4 regions of the Alteromonas sp. 38 genome follow, and region 2 is predicted to be linked to each of the others. Evidence: predicted binding sites of a transcription regulator. Region 2 holds the regulator's gene; each other region holds the start of a gene.

Region 1 (4,813 bases), 1.9 Mb from region 2:
AAAGAAGATTTAATAAGTGTGGTGTCTTAAAAAGACGCCAAAAGATACTGTTAGCTGCCTTCTTGTAGCTAACTTGCCCTCACACGATTTGTAGAATTCTTATCGATTACGAAATTATTACACGGCCTACCTTGCAACTCTTACGTTGAATTAAAATTCAGCCTCCCCCTCAAAATACGAAATAGAATAAAATAGATTAAAAACAACAAGTTAAATATTATGTGTATCTTGGTACAAGCGTTGCAACTCTCTATATGCAATCTAGCAAAATTAAGGAGAGTACTATGGCAACACAAACTACTACGCCAAAAGCAGCGAAAGTGAATAGCGTAACCGAGCCTAGTCACCCAGTCACGGATCAGTTAAAAGAAACACTTCATTCGTCAGTTGATAAACTGGCTGATAGTGCAGCCGTAGCTGAGGACAATATTCGTAACACGGCAAGCCGCTCTGCGGACAATATGTCTGAACGAAAACGTTTAGCTGAGCAAAAATGGCAGTCATCTGGTGTACGCAAGTATGCTATCGAGAACCCGTTAGCAACTGCTGGTATGGCTTTCGCAGCAGGTATGTTAGTTACTTCATTATTTCGCAAGAAATAAAGCATGCAGCCTTTACCAGATTTTCGTAGTGCCACATACACGCTGAGCAGCGAAAATCCGTTTCGCCTGACTTCTCCGAGAAGTCAGGCGACATTTCGCATTCCCCAGCAAAGTTCACAAGGCGCGTCATCCGAGTCGTCTAACAACAATCCCCCAGACATTACCTTTGAAGAGGCGCTGGCTTCTTTTAAAGCGCTTTACGCACAGAAAAAATATCAAGGCTTTGCATTAATCGACCTGATTAACGCTGAACTTCAACTCATTACCAAGTCGATTTTTGTCAGCATTTTTGGCGCACTTACCGCATTTGCATTAGGTGGCTTTTGCTGGATTTTACTCAATTCGTGTATTGGGTTAGCGATGCACCATGCCGGCATGCCTGCATTACTTATTATGGTTATATTGTTACTGGTTAATAGCGTATTAAGTGTCGTTGCATTTATACATGCACAAAGTGCATTTCGTTTTATTAATCTAAAGCGGCTTACCACATTAATGCAGTCTTTAACCAAGTAGCAGCAAACTCATTACGGGATTGCCGTCAATCAGCGTAAAACTAAGGAGCACTTATCATGAATATTTTTCTGAAAAAGAACTTAGAGGATATCAGGCAGTGCCAGCATAATTATTTAGCCCAAAAACATCATGCTGAAGAATCATTTGAAGAGGCTAAGCGAGATTGTCGTCTGCTTATGGGCAAACCTGAAGTATTATTGGGTATTGTTGCCGCTGGGGTTTACAAAGGTATAAATACTGACGCTCCAAAGAGCAAAAGAAATCAAGCTATTATGACTTTTGTGCGCACCACCGCACTTTCGTTCCTAAAATAATAGTCACTACAATTAATACTAGGAATTACCATGCGCTTACCAATAAAAATGAAAATAGCGGCTTTAGCATGCAGTTTATTTGTTACCGCTTGCACCACTACACCTGTTGCCTCGCCAACACCCTACAAATCTGCGGTCACTAAAGAAGGCTATGGGTATTCTAGCGTTCAACTAACCGACAATGAATACCGAGTATTATTTAAAGCAACAGATCGCACACCAGCAGATGTCATTCAGCAATACGCATTGCGCCGGGCCGCTGAACTCGCTAACAAACATAATTATGAATGGTTAACTATTGTCAAAACCGACGTTGATAAAAAACCTGTCATGGCCAGAGCAGTGACCCACAGTACAGATGAACCCCAACCATTTGCGACCAACCAGCAATGCACTATGTCTGGTTGTACCGAGGTGGCACAGCCTGCACCGGGTCAAGGGCAAAACACGGTAACGCAGACACAGATTAATGACGTTTACTTCTCCATTCTGGTCAGAATGAGCAATACCCAGGGCAGTTTAGGCAAAAACGCGATGTCTGTTACAGAAATTCTCGCTGACCAAGTAGATAACGTTAAGTAAGCGTGATTCAAACAGAAATAATTTTTGATGAAATGACCGCCAAATGGCGGTCGTTTTGTTTACAACGCACATTGCTTTATTTAACTTTGCTCAGAATCTAAATGCAATGTGTTGGCTCGCTCCACCCAATCAAGATCTTTGGTTTGTTCATCCAAGGTCCCCTTGGCATCTTCTAAGAAGACTTTACAAAAGTAATCTACTGACTGAAACCTCTCTCGGTATTGTTTCAATTGCACTTCCATTTCATACATAGCGTTTGAAAACTCTGAATTGGATTTTGACAACTCATAATCACATTTTAGATACGCACATAACACGTCAGCGGCTTTAGCAAGCCGTACATGAATATCATCTTTATCTTGTTCTATTAAAGGCTGGTAGCGCTTCTGTAAAGGCTCAGGTAAGGTTTGTATCAGCATAGCCTCAAACCTACGCTCCAGCTTTTTAATTGCCGCAGTAGTTTCAGGGTCGTGGTACTTCACAGGGCTTGGAATGTCACTCATGCCTGCAATCTCGCTGCCTTCATGGAAAATAGCCATAGCAGCGACTCGGTCGGGGTTAACATCCTCATTGAACACATCCGCTGCTATAGCGCCTAGCATGTGAGCGACCATAGAGGCTTCGTAGATGTGTGTAGATAACATTTCTTCTTGAAATTGTGCCATTAAAGGCCATCGTTTCACGTTTCTTGCCCGTTGCATTAAACCTATAAATGCGGAGTGAGTTTTTGCCATTTCGCGCCCTTTAGCATAACGATAGTAAAAATTGATAGTAGCATTTGCAGATCGGGAATGCTGCCTTGCTTACTATGCCCCCCGCCATGTAAAAAGTGCAAATGCTCTGTAAACCTTGTTTAGCCGACGAAGACATTACCAGCCAAAAGCAGTGAAATTCAATATCAAATACATATAAATCATGCACTTAACATTCAGGCACGGAGTTCGCATTAATAACTATGTCAGTAACGGAGCAAAAAGAGGATTTAGCTATGTTAGGTTGGGCAATTACTTTTTTCATTATCGCCATTATTGCAGCAGTTTTTGGTTTTGGCGGCATCGCAGGTGCAGCAACAGGTATCGCACAATTTTTATTCTTTGTGTTTATCGCCTTACTAGTGATTTCACTAGTCGCGAATGCCTTACGCGGTCGGTCACCACGAGCATAGATTTACCACACATTTAGATATTTTTAGATACTTTTAGGAAACAGGAGAATGGACATGATCTCACAGAAATCATTATTGAAACTTTTAGCAGCTGGTACATTTGCACTTACACTTGCGGCATGCGGTGATAACAATGCAGAAGATGCAGGCGAAGAGCTAGACGAGATTGTTACAGATGCAGGCAACGCGGTAGAAGATGCTTGTGAAGATGTTAAAGAAGGCGCAGACGCCGAAGATAAAGACTGTTAATACTCGCTTTATCACAGAAAAAGCTGATGGACGTTGTCCATCAGCTTTTTTTATACTTCTTCCCCGCCAAGCTCTCGCGCTAAGTCGTCTAAATCAGATAACGTACTATCAAATTCAGCTACCGCATACCGGTAAGATACCAACACGTGACGATCAGTGCGGCCAAACTTCACGACAAGCGAATCAACATCCATGTGTTTAACCGTGTTGATAAACCGATACGCCGTCATCTCGCTGGCAAAACCAAATTCAACTTGGCTTTTCATCTTAAGCAACTACCTCTGGATTGTTATCCAATACATTCACTACCCGTTCAAGTAAATGCGTTTCTTGGTCATCAACTTTCCCATGCGCAATCCAATCTTCTAACAACTGCGCAGGAGACAGGCTCTCGCCCTTCTCGAGTTTCGCTGTCATCATGGTTAGCTGCACATTGGTTCGCATGCTGCTATCGCTCTTAGGGCTAGGTATATCAGTAGCGGCTTCTAACGCCACGGTTAGCCAATGACGACTTTGTTGAACAGGTGTAGGCTTAGACAGTGCAGACTTCCATCGCTTTCCTAGCATGTCAGCGTCGTCATCACTGATGTTAGTAATATCGCCTGCCCGCAAGCTTTCACTTAACACCGAAATAACCGATTGAGCACGCTGTTGTACTTGACGCACATGACGCTGCTGCGCACGTGTTTGCTGTTGTTTTTGAATACCGGCTATTTTCTTATCAAGTTTTACACGCATAGCACCAGGCAAGTCTTTCGCACGCGATTCGATATCCTGTATTGAAGTAGCAATCGTCGATTCATCAGATTCCGAGTCAATAGCATTCAATTGAGTAAAAAGGGTATTAAAGGTTTCATCAAATGCTGATGACTGTGCCTTACGTTGTTCTTTTAGGCGACCGAACAATGCGTCATTTGCTAGGCGAAACTCACGCCACAATCGGCTTTCATCACGCTTACCGGCATGGCCTATGGCTTTCCAACTGTGTTGAAGCTGCTGCGCGGTTTCAGTGGCGCTAGCAATATCTTCCTCTGCTAACAGCGCTGATGCTTGCGCAACGAGTTGCTGCTTCGCTTTTTTATTCATCGCATGCCACTGGTTCACTTTGGTTTGCAGCGGGCTGATGGTTTTGTTCCACCGTTGCTTTAACGACTCGTATTCACGCTTTTCAACCTGACCACACTCATGCCACTGCTTAACGGTTCTATCGAACAGTTTAGCCAGCACCGCTTCGTCCTGTGACAAATCGATGGCAGCAACTTGTTCAATTAATGACTGACGAGCTTTAAGCGCTTTCTCACGCTCAGCATCCAATGCAGCGTAATGTTCGCGACAAGGCTGAAACGCAAGTTCTAAAGCGGCGTCGAAAGCACTTTGTAGTGTGT
Region 2 (4,813 bases):
CTTGCAGCACTGGTTCTGGAAGGCTGCTAAGGGTAACCGCTAAGTCATCGGTATCCATTTCTTCTAACGCGTCTACGACGTTTGCAGGCAGCATTTTGGTGATGATACCGTTACGTACGTCGTCAGAGAGTTCTTCTAGAATATCACCGTGGAAATCACCATCAATAAGCTCCCACAGTTCATCTCGGGTGCGGCTTGGGCTAGATTCGAGAATATGTGCAACATCAGAAGGGGGTAATTCCAGCAGAAGCTTACGTACAGAAACAAATTGGCCGTTATTTAACGCGCCATTAAGTGCCCGAAGTTGGCTTTGTACGTATTTTGAGACCAGTGCTTCTGCCACTGCTTTCGCCTAAAAATGGAATTTTCTATAACGGTAGGATATCGCAATTGCCATGACGCTGTCATGACAAAAGCGCAGTAACGACAGACAATTACGGGCTATGTGGTGAAATTATAGGCGGCTTTATACCGAAAATCGTAACACAGGCGAGTGCAGCATTACTCGTCTTCGTTGAAACGGCCTTCAATTAACGTTTCAATGGCGTTTAATGCTGCTTCGGCATCATTACCTTCAACCACAACGTTCACCTGTTCACCTTGGTGGCTTTCCAGCATCATTAAGCCCAGCACACTGTTAGCATCGGCTTTCTTATCGCCTTTCACCAACACTATTTTTGCATCAAATTGATTGGCTAACTGAACCAACTGTGTGGCAGCGCGGGCGTGTAAGCCCAATTTATTGACTATGGTAAGTGTTTTTTCGATGGTCATTACTGATTTAACTCGCGGTGGCGAATTTGTACATCGGGATGCATTTCGCCAAAGGTTTTCGCTAACGATTGAGCAATAAATACTGAGCGGTGCTGACCGCCGGTACAACCAATCGCAATGGTGACATAACTACGGTTATTGCGTTCTAAGTGAGGTAACCATGTGGTTATCAAGTTCTGAATTTGCCAAATGAATTTGGTTACAACAGGCTGGGAACCTAAAAATACTTCTACGGGGGCATCTAAGCCAGTTAAGTGTTTTAAATCGGGCTCCCAATGTGGGTTGGGGAGAAAGCGGGCGTCAAATACATAGTCGGCGTCTTTGGGGATGCCGTGTTTAAAGCCAAACGATTCAAAGACCAATACTAGCCGAGAGCTTTTCTTACCTAGAATTCGCTCGCGAATAAGCTCTGCGAGTTGATGAATTGTGAGCTTATCCGTATCAATATACAAATCGGCGCGCTCAACAATAGGCGCAAGTAAGTCTGATTCGGCTTTTATCGATTCAGATAAAGATTTGTTGAGCTTAGCTAGCGGATGCAATCGGCGGGTTTCGCTGAAACGTTTCACCAACACATCGTCGCTGGCGTCAATATACACAATGGTCATAGACCAAGACGAGGGTAGGTAATCTAAAATCTCTACCAAGTCCGCTGGATTTTTTGGCAGATTCCTTACATCGATACTTACCGCGACTTGGTCATATTCATCAACCACGGTATGAGTAAGGGTAGGGAGAAGGTTAACCGGAATATTATCTACGCAATAGTAGCCTAAATCTTCAAGGGCACGTAGTGCAACTGATTTTCCCGAACCGGATCGACCACTGATAATAATCAGTTTCACCTGCATTTCTCCCTTTTAAAATATGGTGCTGTGCTTTATTAGCTTAAAGCCGTAATAATGTCGTCACTGGTGGAGGCCCGCCTAATGGCTTTCACCGTTTCTTTATCACTTAGTTTTCCCGCAACGGTAGCAAGTGTTTGTAAGTGACCTTCTGTTTTCTCTTCAGGCACTAACAGGGCAAAGAATATATCTACGGGCTGATCGTCAAGCGCATCAAAATCGATGGCAGGGTTGCTGGTTACAATAATGGCGATAACGTGTTCTAAGCCCGGTAATCGACCGTGAGGCAATGCAATACCATTGCCAATACCCGTACTTCCCATTCGTTCACGGGCGAGTAGGCTATTTAACACTGTGGCCTGATCGATGTCGGGATTATTTTTAGCAGCAATGTCGCTAATAATCTCTAGAATACGTTTTTTACTGTTACATTGAACCGCACACTCGGTGCGGTCCAAACTTACTATGGCTTGAATTTCCATACTAATATTTAGTGCTTTTTCAGCTTTTCCTTATGCTTGATAACTTGCCTGTCGAGCTTGTCGATCATGCTGTCTATCGCCGCATACATGTCGGTGTTATGTGATGAAGCAAACACTTCTGCTCCGCTGAGGTGCATGGTGGCTTCGGCTTTTTGATTAAGTTTTTCGACGTTCAGGATGACATGCACATTAGATATGTGATCAAAGTGACGCTCTAGTTTGCTGAACTTAGTATCGACATAGCTACGCAAAGAATCAGTAATTTCGACATGATGACCGGTAAGGTTGATTTGCATATTTCGTCTTCCTTAAATTATCAAGGCCTTTAAATAAGGCTTTTGCGTTGGTTTGACGGCGGAATCGATAATGATTCCCGGTATTTTGCTATTGTCCGCCGGGCAACTTTGATGCCTTGTTCGGCCAACAATTGAGCAATCTTGCTATCGCTTAATGGCTTGCTGGGCGTTTCCGCAGCCACAAGCTTTTTAATTAGTGCGCGAATAGCGGTAGATGAACACTCACCACCAGATTCCGTTGCTACGTGACTAGAGAAGAAATATTTCAACTCAAATATGCCACGTGGGGTATGCATATATTTTTGCGTGGTGACACGTGAGATGGTGGATTCATGCATATCTACCATTTCTGCGACATCATTTAGCACCATTGGTTTCATCATTTCTGGGCCGTGCTCGAAAAAGCCCATTTGTTGCTGCACAATACAGTTTGCTACTTTCATCAAGGTGTCGTTCCTTGATTCAAGGCTTTTTATAAACCATTTGGCTTCTTGCATATGTGAGCGAATAAATTGCGAATCGCTGCTGTTTTTAGAGCGTCTGCTCATAGCGGCATATTGCTGATTTACGCTTAACTTTGGCAAGCTATCGGGGTTAAGTTCTACCACCCAGCGGCCATTCTTCTTGTTTACCGAAACATCAGGAATAACGTATTCCGGTTCTTTGGTAATTAATGCACTACCTGGACGAGGATTCAACGTTTGCAGTAAGCGCATGGCTTCGCGAAGTTGATCTTCTTTCAAACGGCTCTTGCGCATTAACGTACGGTAGTCTTTGCTGCTAAGTAGGTCCGAGTACTCATTGATAAGTTGTCTTGCTTCTGCAAGCCATGGCGTATCGTCTGAGAACTGGCGAAGCTGTACAAGCAAACATTCTTGCGGTGTACGCGAACCTGAACCGATAGGGTCGAACATTTGAATACGTTTGAGTACACATTCAACTTCGTCCATTTCCACCAATTCTTCTACGTCGTCAGAATTCACTGATTCTAAAATCTGTTCGATGGGGACGTTCAGGTAACCAGATTCATCGATTGAGTCGATAATGGCGGTAGCAATGGCGCGGTCGGTATCCGAAAACGGGGTTAACCGCATTTGCCATAGCAAGTGGTCTTGAATATTGTCGGTGGTTTCACCCTGAAACAGTTGGTCGTCATCATTATTTGATGGACCAGGGGCGGGAGCAGAAGAGGCCGAGTAATACTCATCCCACGTACTGTCGATTGGCAGTTCATCGGGAAGGTCGTTCTTTTCAAGCGCGTCACCTGCTTCTAACGAATCGCTAGATGCAGTAGGAGCAGCTTCTACAGAAGGGTCGTCGCCGTCCATGTTGTTTTTCTCAACAGGATGGTCATCGCCGCCTTCTTCAACTTCCAAAAGTGGGTTTGAGTCTAGTGCTTCCTGAATCTCTTGTTGCAGGTCGAGCGTAGACAACTGCAGCAGCTTGATTGCCTGCTGCAACTGCGGTGTCATGGTAAGTTGTTGACTGAACTTTAGCTGTAAAGATGGTTTCATCTACGTCTTATTTTTAAACTCTTGTTGTGAATATACCCGTGCTTAAAACTGAAAATGACAATTCGGTTACAGTAACTATAGCCTGAATTGTTCTCCTAGGTATACATCCCTTACTTTCTGATTACTTAAAACTTGTTCTGCTGTCCCTTGCGCGATGAGTTCGCCTTGGCTCACAATATACGCTTTCTCACACACATCCAGTGTTTCTCTTACGTTGTGATCGGTGATGAGGATTCCAATTCCTCTGTCACGAAGATGTTGAATGATCTTCTTTATATCATTAACCGATATAGGATCAACACCAGCAAATGGCTCATCAAGCAAAATAAATTGCGGATCAGCGGCTAATGCTCGCGCGATTTCTACCCGGCGACGTTCACCACCGGATAAACTCATACCCGTACTATTACGTATATGGTTGATATTAAATTCATCAAGTAGCGCATCGGCTTCTTGTTCTTGTTCCGCTGAACTCAACCCTTTACGGGTCTGTAAGATAGCCATGATGTTCTCAAACACCGTCAATTTTCTAAAAATTGAGGCCTCTTGCGGTAAATACCCAATTCCGCGTCGTGCACGCTCGTGCATGGGCTCATGGGTTAATTCGCTGTCATCAATACTGATTTTGCCCTTATCAAGGGGTACTAAGCCTACAATCATGTAAAAAGTTGTGGTTTTACCGGCACCATTGGGGCCGAGTAATCCAACGATTTGCCCAGTCGAAACTGATAAGCTTACATCGCGAACCACTTGACGGGCTTTATACGCCTTTGCAAGACTCTGTGCGCTCAACGTTGCCATGATTAGTTGCCGTCCGCCTTATCGCCTTCGTTATTCGATGACGCTTTACGTATTGCCTCAGGCGTAAATACCGTAGTTACTCTACCACCTTCACCGTCTTC
Region 3 (4,813 bases), 2.9 Mb from region 2:
GGACTTGGCTTTTGCGGCCAGGGAGTCCATTTGCAAGGGTTTTGCTAAAAAACCAGATACACCTAACTTGCGCGCTTCCATGACGAGTTCTTTATTGGGATCACCAGTGATCAGTAAAAACGGAACAGATAAGTTCGCCGACCGGCATGCCTTTAACAAACTTAATCCGTCATATTCTTTCATGACTTGGTCGCTAATAATCAATTGTAACGTGTCTGGCGTTTGTTGAAGCAAGAATTCACGGGCAATTTTACTTCGGCTAAACGGGTAAACCGTCGCCGATAAACGGGTTTCTAATGCATCGGTAATAAGATCGAGCGTAATAACATCGTCTTCAATAACTGCTACAGAGAACACGGGCTTTGCCTTTTTAATTTCATTAACTTGATGATAGAGGCCAAAGTCGATGTTGCCAACTCATCTTTCGTCGACATTTTGGCAAAAACGTGAGCATAAAAAAACGCCAGCTTGAAAGCTGGCGTTTTTGAATCATCTTAATGCATTTGAAAACTAATTAAGTCATCAAAGCGGAGGTGATTACTTTTTCTCGCGTGAAGAACGCTTACGTTCGTTTTCAGTAAGTAACTTCTTACGAATACGAATAGATACAGGCGTAACTTCAACTAATTCGTCTTCATCAATGAACTCAAGCGCTTGCTCAAGCGACATCTTGATAGGCGGAACCAAAGTTTGCGCTTCATCAGTACCAGAGGCACGAACGTTAGTTAACTGCTTACCTTTAAGGGCGTTAACAGTTAAATCGTTATCGCGGCTGTGAATACCGATAACCATACCTTCGTAAACTTCTACACCGTGACCGATAAACAAACGACCACGCTCTTGAAGGTTAAACAAGGCGTTAGTTAGGGCTTTACCGTTAGCGTTAGCAATAAGAACACCGTTCTTACGCTTACCAATGATACCGCCTTTGTATGGGCCATAGTGATCAAACGTATGATAAAGCAAACCTGAACCAGACGTCATCGTCATGAATTCTGTTTGGAAACCAATCAAACCACGGCTAGGAATAACGAAGTCGATACGTACACGGCCTTTACCATCTGGAGACATGTTGGTCATTTCAGCTTTACGCAGACCAAGTTGTTCCATGATAGAGCCCTGATGCGCTTCTTCACAGTCTACCGTTAGTGTTTCAAACGGTTCTTGTGTTTCGCCATTCTCTTCTTTAAGAATAACTTCTGGACGTGATACTGCTAGCTCGTAGCCTTCACGACGCATGTTTTCAATAAGGATACCCAAGTGAAGTTCACCACGGCCTGATACGCGGAATTTATCCGGATCTGGCGTTTCTTCAACACGAAGTGCAACGTTATGTACTAGTTCGTCGTTCAAACGCTCTAGAATGTTACGTGAAGTAACATACTTACCTTCTTTACCAGAAAACGGTGAAGTGTTTACCTGGAAGGTCATAGTAACTGTTGGTTCATCAACAGATAACGGCGTCATCGCTTCTACTTGGTTAACATCACAAATAGTGTCAGAGATTTTAAGCGAACCTAAACCTGTGATTGCGATAATATCGCCAGCGCTTGCACCTTCAACTTCATGACGTGCTAGACCAAGGTAACCATATACAAGGCCAACTTTACCGTTACGCTTCTCACCTTCAGCGGTAACAACAGTAACTTGTTGGTTTGGCTTAACAGTACCGCGTTTAATACGGCCAACACCAATTACACCTACATATGAGTTGTAATCAAGTTGAGAAATTTGCATTTGGAATGCACCAGTGGCATCTGCATCTGGAGGCGATACTTGGTCAACAATCGTTTGGAACAATGCGTTCATGTCTTCAGCTGGCTCGTCGGCGTCTAATGAAGCCCAACCATTTAGTGCTGATGCATATACAACTTGGAAATCTAACTGATCGTCAGTTGCGCCAAGGTTGTCGAACAAATCGAATACTTGATCCATAACCCAATCAGGACGTGCGCCAGGCTTGTCAATTTTGTTGATAACAACAATTGGCTTCAAGCCTTGAGCAAATGCTTTTTGTGTTACGAAACGCGTTTGAGGCATTGGACCTTCTTGCGCATCTACTAGAAGCAACACTGAATCGGCCATTGACATTACACGCTCTACTTCACCACCGAAATCGGCGTGTCCTGGAGTATCTACGATGTTGATACGGTAGTCATTCCAGTTAATAGCAGTGTTTTTCGCTAAGATTGTGATGCCGCGTTCTTTCTCGATGTCATTCGAGTCCATCACGCGCTCTTCTTGCTCACCGCGAGTTTCAAGAGTGCCTGACTGTTGTAACAGTTTATCAACCAAAGTTGTTTTACCGTGGTCAACGTGAGCAATAATAGCAATGTTACGTAATTTATTAATATCAGTGGTATTCATCTAGGGAGCCTGTGTAAATCATTACATGATGTTAAGCATGCATTAGATTTGTTGCAAAAAATGCAGATAGTAAATTTTGCGCGGATTGTACAGAAAAACCACGGCGTTTGCGCACCTTTTTTTTAAAGGGAGGCATGTTTTTCACTATTATAGTCTTTGATTAACGAATTTATTACTTTCGAGCCCTGTTTTCGGTGGTAAGTGAAGACAAGTTAATCTAGGCTAGCTTACGGCTACCTAAATTTAATTTGCACCAAAATATAGCGATTAAGCACCATTTGTGTGCAACACCATTAGTCATTCCGTTATCCTCTTGCTGCTAAGCCAGCAAAATTGGAATCACGATAGATGGCATGAAAATCGCTTTTAGTTTTTCCACTGTTGGGATGAAGCTGATCATTCCGCATTTTTACATTAAACCTGGAGGACACGATGTCAGTAGAAAAGGCATTAGAGCTGATTAAAGAAAGTGAAGCGAAATTTGTTGATTTGCGTTTTACTGATACTAAGGGCAAGGAACAACACGTATCGATTCCTGCCGCTACGGTAGACGAAGAGACATTTGAAGAAGGTAAAATGTTCGATGGTTCTTCAATTGCTGGCTGGAAAGGCATTAACGAATCAGACATGGTACTTATGCCTGATCCTACGAGTGCGGTAATCGACCCATTCGCAGAAGAGACTCAAGTAAATATTCGTTGTGACATCTTAGAGCCTTCTACTATGGAAGGTTACGAGCGTGATCCACGTTCAGTTGCGCGCCGTGCAGAAGAATACCTAAAATCTACCGGCATTGGCGACACTGTATTCTTCGGCCCAGAGCCAGAATTCTTCCTTTTTGACGATGTTAAATTCCACACAGACATGGCCGGCTCTTTCTACAAAATTGATGCTGCTGAAGCAAAATGGAACTCAGGCGCTGATTTTGAAGGCGGAAACATGGGTCACCGTCCTGGTGTTAAAGGCGGTTACTTCCCAGTTCCTCCAGTAGATTCAGCGCACGACATTCGTGCTGCAATGTGTTTAGTAATGGAAGAAATGGGCTTAGTTATTGAAGCACATCACCATGAAGTTGCTACTGCTGGTCAAAACGAAATTGCTTGCGAATTCAACACACTAGTAACGAAAGCAGATGAAATCCAAGTTTATAAGTATGTAGTACATAACGTAGCTCACGCTTATGGCCAAACTGCTACATTCATGCCTAAACCACTTGTAGGTGATAACGGTTCTGGTATGCACTGTCACCAATCAATCGCTAAAGATGGTGTAAACATCTTTGCGGGTGATAAGTATGCTGGTCTTTCTGAAGAAGCGCTTTTCTACATTGGCGGTATTATTAAACACGCTCGTGCAATCAACGCTTTTGCAAACGCATCAACAAACTCTTACAAGCGTTTGGTTCCAGGGTTTGAAGCACCGGTAATGCTTGCATACTCTGCGCGTAACCGTTCTGCATCTATCCGTATTCCATACGTAACGAGCGATAAAGCACGTCGTATCGAAGTACGCTTCCCTGACCCAACAGCTAACCCATACCTTGCTTTCTCAGCAATGCTTATGGCTGGCCTTGACGGTATTAAGAACAAGATCCACCCTGGCGATTCTATGGATAAAGACTTGTACGACTTACCACCAGAAGAAGCGGCAGAAATTCCAACCGTTGCTAGCTCGCTAGAAATGGCACTAGAAGCATTGGATAACGACCGTGAATTCCTTAAAGCTGGTGGCGTTATGACTGACGACATGATTGATGCGTACATCGATCTTAAGTCTGAAGAAGTAACTACGCTTGCCATGACAACTCACCCAGTTGAGTTCGATATGTACTACAGCGTTTAATTAACGCTTAAGTGCTTCAATATACAAAAGCCCGCTTATGCGGGCTTTTTTTTATGCTAAAGCTTTTCTACTATATAAGTAAGAAACTATGAGTGGGTCTCCCTATTGAATATTTATCCCTACATTGTGTTGCTTATGGTGATGGTGTTAACTCCCGGTAAAAGCCATGGGCAAAGCACATCAAATGATCCTGAGGTGTCTACCACCACAAGCTCTCCTGTGTACAAGGTTAAGCAGGCTGACGGCACTATCCTTTATACCGATAGCCCCTCACCGAAAAGCGACACCGTTGAGTTTGATGCTAAAACACAGAATGTAGTGTCCAGTCCATCAACACCTAAACCCGTTCTGGCTCAAACAACTAAATCGAAGAAAGTAGCCTATAAAGTGGTTATAGCCTCTCCGGCCCCTAATGCCACCCTTCGAAACAATGCCGGAAACGTCACCATACGTGCGAACCAACCGACTTCAGTGAAAGCGCCTCGCTATCAATTAATCTTTGATGACGCCCTATTGCAGAGCAATACAACAGGCGTATTTACCTTAAATGGCATAAATCGGGGCGAACATCAGTATAAGGTTGAGCTCACAGACAATAAGGGCA
Region 4 (4,813 bases), 3.6 Mb from region 2:
TACACTATCAATAATAGGTGTAACGGGTTCGATTATTTGACGGCCAATAGTTAGCTGAGCATTGGCATTCGAGCTGGTCACGCTGCCCACTGAAAGTATAAAGCTGCCTACTACGAGCTGACAAAGCGATCTGCACTTCATAATTTTACCTCATTTGCTTTATGGCTGAACCTAAACTGGCATCACACGGCCTAGTGTGCTTTTTACTCACCACGAGTGGTTCACTCAATCCATAAATAAAGCTGGCATAAAACGTGCCCTTATTAATGGATAACCCTTTTCTAGTACTTAGTTAACGTTTGTTGGTGTAAAAAATTCCCTTTTCATGGGAATAAATCACGGCATCAAACGTTAACTAGGTATAAAGCATGATTTCATAGGAAGTTGTATGAAAGAAGAAGTGACTGAACTCGTTCCATCATTGAGAAAATTTGCGTTTTCACTTACCGGAAATATACACGATGCTGATGATTTACTGCAAAATACGATTGAGAAGCTACTGACTAAACCTTTGCCACAAGATGCGACACTGATGGCATGGGCGTTTCGTGTTTGTCGCAACATATGGATTGATGAATATCGTGCGCAAAAAGTGAGGGCAAATGCGGCGGTTAGCCCTGAATTACAGGTGCAGGATGAGGCGCACTTGGATGAAGCGCTTTCAGGTGGCATTACGCTAAAGCAAGTGAGTAAAGCCATGGGGGAATTACCCCCAGAGCAACGAGAGACCTTGTCACTTATTGCTATACAAGGAATGAGCTACGCAGATGCTTCAGAGGTACTTGAGGTGCCTGCTGGGACTATTATGAGCAGACTTGCTAGGGCAAGAAGCAAACTCAGTAATATGCTAAACCCACAACAAGAGGTGGTGTTATGACAATATCTGACGAAATGCTTTGTGCATTTTTAGACGCAGAACTTAGCGATGACGACATGGAACATGTCAGAACTGCTATTGCCAGTGATCTTGCACTGTCAGACCGCTTAGCGTCTTTAGCGCAGGTAGACATGATGGTGAAAGCAGCGGCTGATGCTGCAACGCAAAAACCTTTACCTAATAGCGTAGTGGCATTACTTGCAGATGATGCGACCTCAGAAGCCTATCTTAAGCAAGCGGATTTCGACTCAGACCATGTAAGTGCAAGCCAGGCAAGTGAGAGCATGCCAAGCAATGTTACTTCGTTTAATCGCAAAGCCCAAGACGCTAAACGTAGTGGGAAGTGGAAAGTCCCTTTATCGTTAGCGGCTGGAGTGGCGTTAGTGGCAGGGCTAACCTTGATGCAATCAGAGTATACAGACCCCCTTGACCCTGCTGGCACTTCGTCAACGAATAACCATTGGGCGAATGTATCTACAGCCCTCGATAATAATTTAACGGGTGAGGTGATGGTAACCGATGCGGGCATGGAGATAGTGCCACAACTGTCGTTTATGAATAAACAATCACAGTTGTGCAGACAAGCGCAAATACAAGGTGAAGATGAACTGAATATCATGATTGCGTGTAAAAATGAACAAGGCATTTGGCAACTTCACGCGAGTAAGCTGATGACAGCGGGTCGCAACAAAAGTGAGTATCAAACGGCAAGTGCCAATAAAGTACTTGATGAAGAGATAGATTTGTTAATGGTATCGACGCCATTAAACAGAGAACAAGAGCAGCAAGCTATTAATCATGGATGGCAGTCTAAGACTGCCGAAGGAGTCGTTTATGAAAACTAAATTTATAGCGTTTCTAGCAGTAATGCTAATGGCGGGGTGCGCGAGTCAACCCGATTATCGACAGGCATCTAATGGTGGTTTTGGGTATACCGAAAGTAAATTAAGTGAAACCCAATACCGCGTTCACTTCAAAGGTAGAGGGTCTGATAAGAGTAAGGCTATGGACTATGCCATGTACCGTTCAGCGGAGCTGACCTTACTGAAAGGGTATGATTGGTTTGTAGTAACCGATCGGGAAACCATGGTAGATAAAGAGCGCGTACAAGCATCGCCTCAGGTTGGCTTTAGCCAACGCTATGCACGTGTCACTGAATGTGGTGTCATTACGTGTAGAACGTCTTATCACCCTACAACCCAGTTTGAATCTGGCATCTTCGTAGGCGGCTCGCAAAAGAGCGAAATTGAAAGTATCTTGAATATTGAGATGGGAAAAGGTACACGGCCCACGTCGGCCACCAGTTTTGATGCGAGAGAGATAAGCAACAACTTAAAACCAGATACAGAAACCTGAGGCAAATTCCTGACCCGGAATTTTACCTCTACTGGTTACGTTGTTTTATATATAAAAAAAGCCCCAAATGGGGCTTTTTTTGTACTTCGAGCCATTAAGGCTTAGGTGAAGTGCCTAGTTGAAATGGTTATCCACTTCTTTTTCGGCCTCTTCCCGGCTTTTGCCGTATGCTTGCTGAATTTTACCTACTAATTCTTCACGACGACCATCTATTACGTCTAGGTCATCATCGGTAAGTTTACCCCATTGCTGTTGTACCTTACCTTTCATTTCTTTCCAGTTGCCTTCGATACGATCATTGTTCATATGTTGCTCCTTTAAAAAGAATAACCGAGTGGTTATTGTGAACTGCACTAAATAAGTAGCAATCCCCATTCCAAAGATTAACATCATGAAAAATATAGATTTTTACTGGTTTAGAAGAGGGGGCTATTGCCAGCGCTCTGCATTATTTACAGGGCGCTGAAAGTCATACAGGGTTTTATGTTTCAGCGCGCCCTAGTTAGGCAAGTTGTTGTGCAAAGGCTTCAACATCTTGGCGCTTGTCTATCTTATGCTGGTCTTCACTGCGCCCTTCACGCCAATAGCTGCTAATGTACACTTGGCTGTGGGGCACCTCTTTTTCGTCCTTAAGCCACGAACGAATTTTTCTCATTTGAGAAAATTCACAGGCAACCCATACAGCAGGGGTTCCTTGTTGCCAGTCAATACGCTGCAAGGCGTCAGACAATGTTGCTTCTTTTTTAGATATCCACTGAATCGATACGCCTTCAGGCTTTTCTAACGTGGTAGCATCGGTTTCATGTTCAATAGCTATAACTGCAATGCCTTTAGTATGGCTAGGAAGTGCTTGTAAATAGTTTCTAATACTGGGCAGCGCTGTCATGTCGCCTGCGAAAAGTACCCAGTCATAATTCTCTGCTAACGCTTTACTGCTACCAGGGCCTGCAATAGTTAGCTTGTCACCTTCTTTTGCGCTTAGCGCCCATGCGGCGGCGGGGCCAGTTACTCCATCTTTTGCATGGACTACCATATCAATGGACATTTGTGCTTTTTGTCTATCGAAGCTGTTTATCGTGTAGGTACGCATAGCAACGGGTTTATCTTTGGCAGGCTGAACGACAGGGTCACCATTTAAATCAAAAAGTAACTTAACGTAAGCACCAGGGCGAGTGTCTGGAAAGTCTTCTAATGTAGCGCCGCCAAGGACAATACGTTGCATGTTTGGTGTTATACGGAAAGACTCGATAACTTCAACAACACGAGGTGCGGGTTTAGACATGATTTTCTCCAAATACGACAGTGGATATAGCTTATTTGATAATGGTTCTCATTTCCATTTCTAAGATTGGGATGAAATCTAGCTAATAATTCTGGTTTTTAGAAAAGTAATTTTGAAGCAGGAAGTGGCATTTTATTACAGGCAAAAAGAAAGGGGCTAAAGAGCCCCTTAAGAAAAACACAACATAACTTGGAAAACACATTTACACTTCACAAAGCCAACACACTAAATGACTTCATGTATTAGTAAGAGCGGTGAAATAAAGAAAAGTTCAGCAAAATACAAAAATAAATAAAAAGTTTTTAAAACAGTGATTTTTAGGGCTTCTTTGACCTTAGATATAGTTGTTTAAAAAGAAAAAGTAAGTGCATAAAGTCACAAGCAAAAAAATGCCCGCCAAAGGCGGGCTAAAATCAGAGGTATATAAAAGGCCGGGAAGGGCCTTAGAGGGGAGAGGCACGCTGTCGAGTGACAGCACACTAATAATATCTATGATATTATTAGTGTTCCTCGATATGGCCATTGCTGAAGGCATAATGCCGGGTCAACAGAGCCAAATAGGTTACAATCCTTTGTTGCACATGGACATCAATGTCTGTGCCAGTGATGTGGGTATCCAGTAGCAATCGCGATAATAGCGTTTACTACTCTGCATCCTGCAGGCCTTTACGACTTAATCCAAGTCACCATCACATTCAACTGGCGCAAAAACAGATAATCGGTCATTCACGTCAACAAGTCCTTAAAGCAAATCAACCCACTCCGTGGTGATTGCTTTGTCGACATCAATGTCAACCTTGCTCGTCATCAAGACGCATCCTTTTTCAACATCCGTGTTGGCGTTAAACGTATTTAACTTTCCGATAAACAACAGAGCGACGTTAACCTTGCTATCAATCCTTGCATCCTTGGCCGACGAAGTTCCTTTTACGTCCAATGTTGTCAGCCTGCGCAGATAAAGTCTGTAATGTCATGGTTACCTTCGTGGTAACGGTATGCCTTCCTAGCATCATGCTCTACACCTGTTGTTATCCGTTAGTCTAATTAATGCTAAACTTGTGCCAAAACTAAAGGTCGTTCAAGTTTATTTGTAAATTGTTGATGTGTATCTATTTTGTTCTATATTTTAAACGTTTGGGGTTTTATAGGCGTATGTTTATAAAACGAGGTGGGAAATTTTTTCCTACTGCTGTGTCGTTTTTTACCGACATGTACATACACAATGTCAATCACGGTTACCTTGCTTGAAAATGTGCTTGTTTACTGCACAATTTACAAATATAATAAAAATCTAATAT

What was found. Region 2 encodes sigma-54, which starts transcription at its own class of promoters, with help from an activator protein. Its sites were predicted from a motif close to GTTGGCACGNNNNTNGNNT; they were not measured.
Region 1: the regulator sigma-54 is predicted to act here: its motif matches at 2,943-2,961, upstream of FLAVO9R_RS11955 (DUF1328 domain-containing protein).
Region 3: the regulator sigma-54 is predicted to act here: its motif matches at 2,715-2,733, upstream of glnA (glutamate--ammonia ligase).
Region 4: the regulator sigma-54 is predicted to act here: its motif matches at 2,596-2,614, upstream of FLAVO9R_RS19000 (CsbD family protein).

The regions. Positions count from the first base shown of each region.
Region 1 covers NZ_LR733300.1:2,744,874-2,749,686, forward strand. The annotation lists gene FLAVO9R_RS11925 (response regulator) at 1-30, shown strand, start outside; gene FLAVO9R_RS11930 (DUF883 domain-containing protein) at 285-602, shown strand; gene FLAVO9R_RS11935 (hypothetical protein) at 606-1,118, shown strand; gene FLAVO9R_RS11940 (hypothetical protein) at 1,175-1,432, shown strand; gene FLAVO9R_RS11945 (CC0125/CC1285 family lipoprotein) at 1,463-2,014, shown strand; gene yfbR (5'-deoxynucleotidase) at 2,095-2,748, opposite strand; gene FLAVO9R_RS11955 (DUF1328 domain-containing protein) at 3,003-3,179, shown strand; gene FLAVO9R_RS11960 (hypothetical protein) at 3,234-3,428, shown strand; gene FLAVO9R_RS11965 (hypothetical protein) at 3,479-3,694, opposite strand; gene FLAVO9R_RS11970 (DUF349 domain-containing protein) at 3,696-4,813, opposite strand, start outside.
Region 2 covers NZ_LR733300.1:832,692-837,504, forward strand. The annotation lists gene mgtE (magnesium transporter) at 1-343, opposite strand, end outside; gene FLAVO9R_RS03540 (HPr family phosphocarrier protein) at 502-774, opposite strand; gene rapZ (RNase adapter RapZ) at 774-1,619, opposite strand; gene ptsN (PTS IIA-like nitrogen regulatory protein PtsN) at 1,658-2,101, opposite strand; gene hpf (ribosome hibernation promoting factor) at 2,110-2,397, opposite strand; gene FLAVO9R_RS03560 (RNA polymerase factor sigma-54) at 2,427-3,911, opposite strand; gene lptB (LPS export ABC transporter ATP-binding protein) at 3,987-4,712, opposite strand; gene lptA (lipopolysaccharide transport periplasmic protein LptA) at 4,715-4,813, opposite strand, start outside.
Region 3 covers NZ_LR733300.1:3,727,373-3,732,185, forward strand. The annotation lists gene FLAVO9R_RS16165 (response regulator) at 1-357, opposite strand, end outside; gene typA (translational GTPase TypA) at 538-2,367, opposite strand; gene glnA (glutamate--ammonia ligase) at 2,800-4,209, shown strand; gene FLAVO9R_RS16180 (DUF4124 domain-containing protein) at 4,315-4,813, shown strand, end outside.
Region 4 covers NZ_LR733300.1:4,408,440-4,413,252, reverse strand. The annotation lists gene FLAVO9R_RS19020 (S8 family serine peptidase) at 1-141, opposite strand, end outside; gene FLAVO9R_RS19015 (RNA polymerase sigma factor) at 389-877, shown strand; gene FLAVO9R_RS19010 (anti-sigma factor) at 874-1,722, shown strand; gene FLAVO9R_RS19005 (CC0125/CC1285 family lipoprotein) at 1,712-2,233, shown strand; gene FLAVO9R_RS19000 (CsbD family protein) at 2,348-2,539, opposite strand; gene FLAVO9R_RS18995 (siderophore-interacting protein) at 2,736-3,515, opposite strand; gene FLAVO9R_RS20550 (hypothetical protein) at 4,007-4,138, shown strand.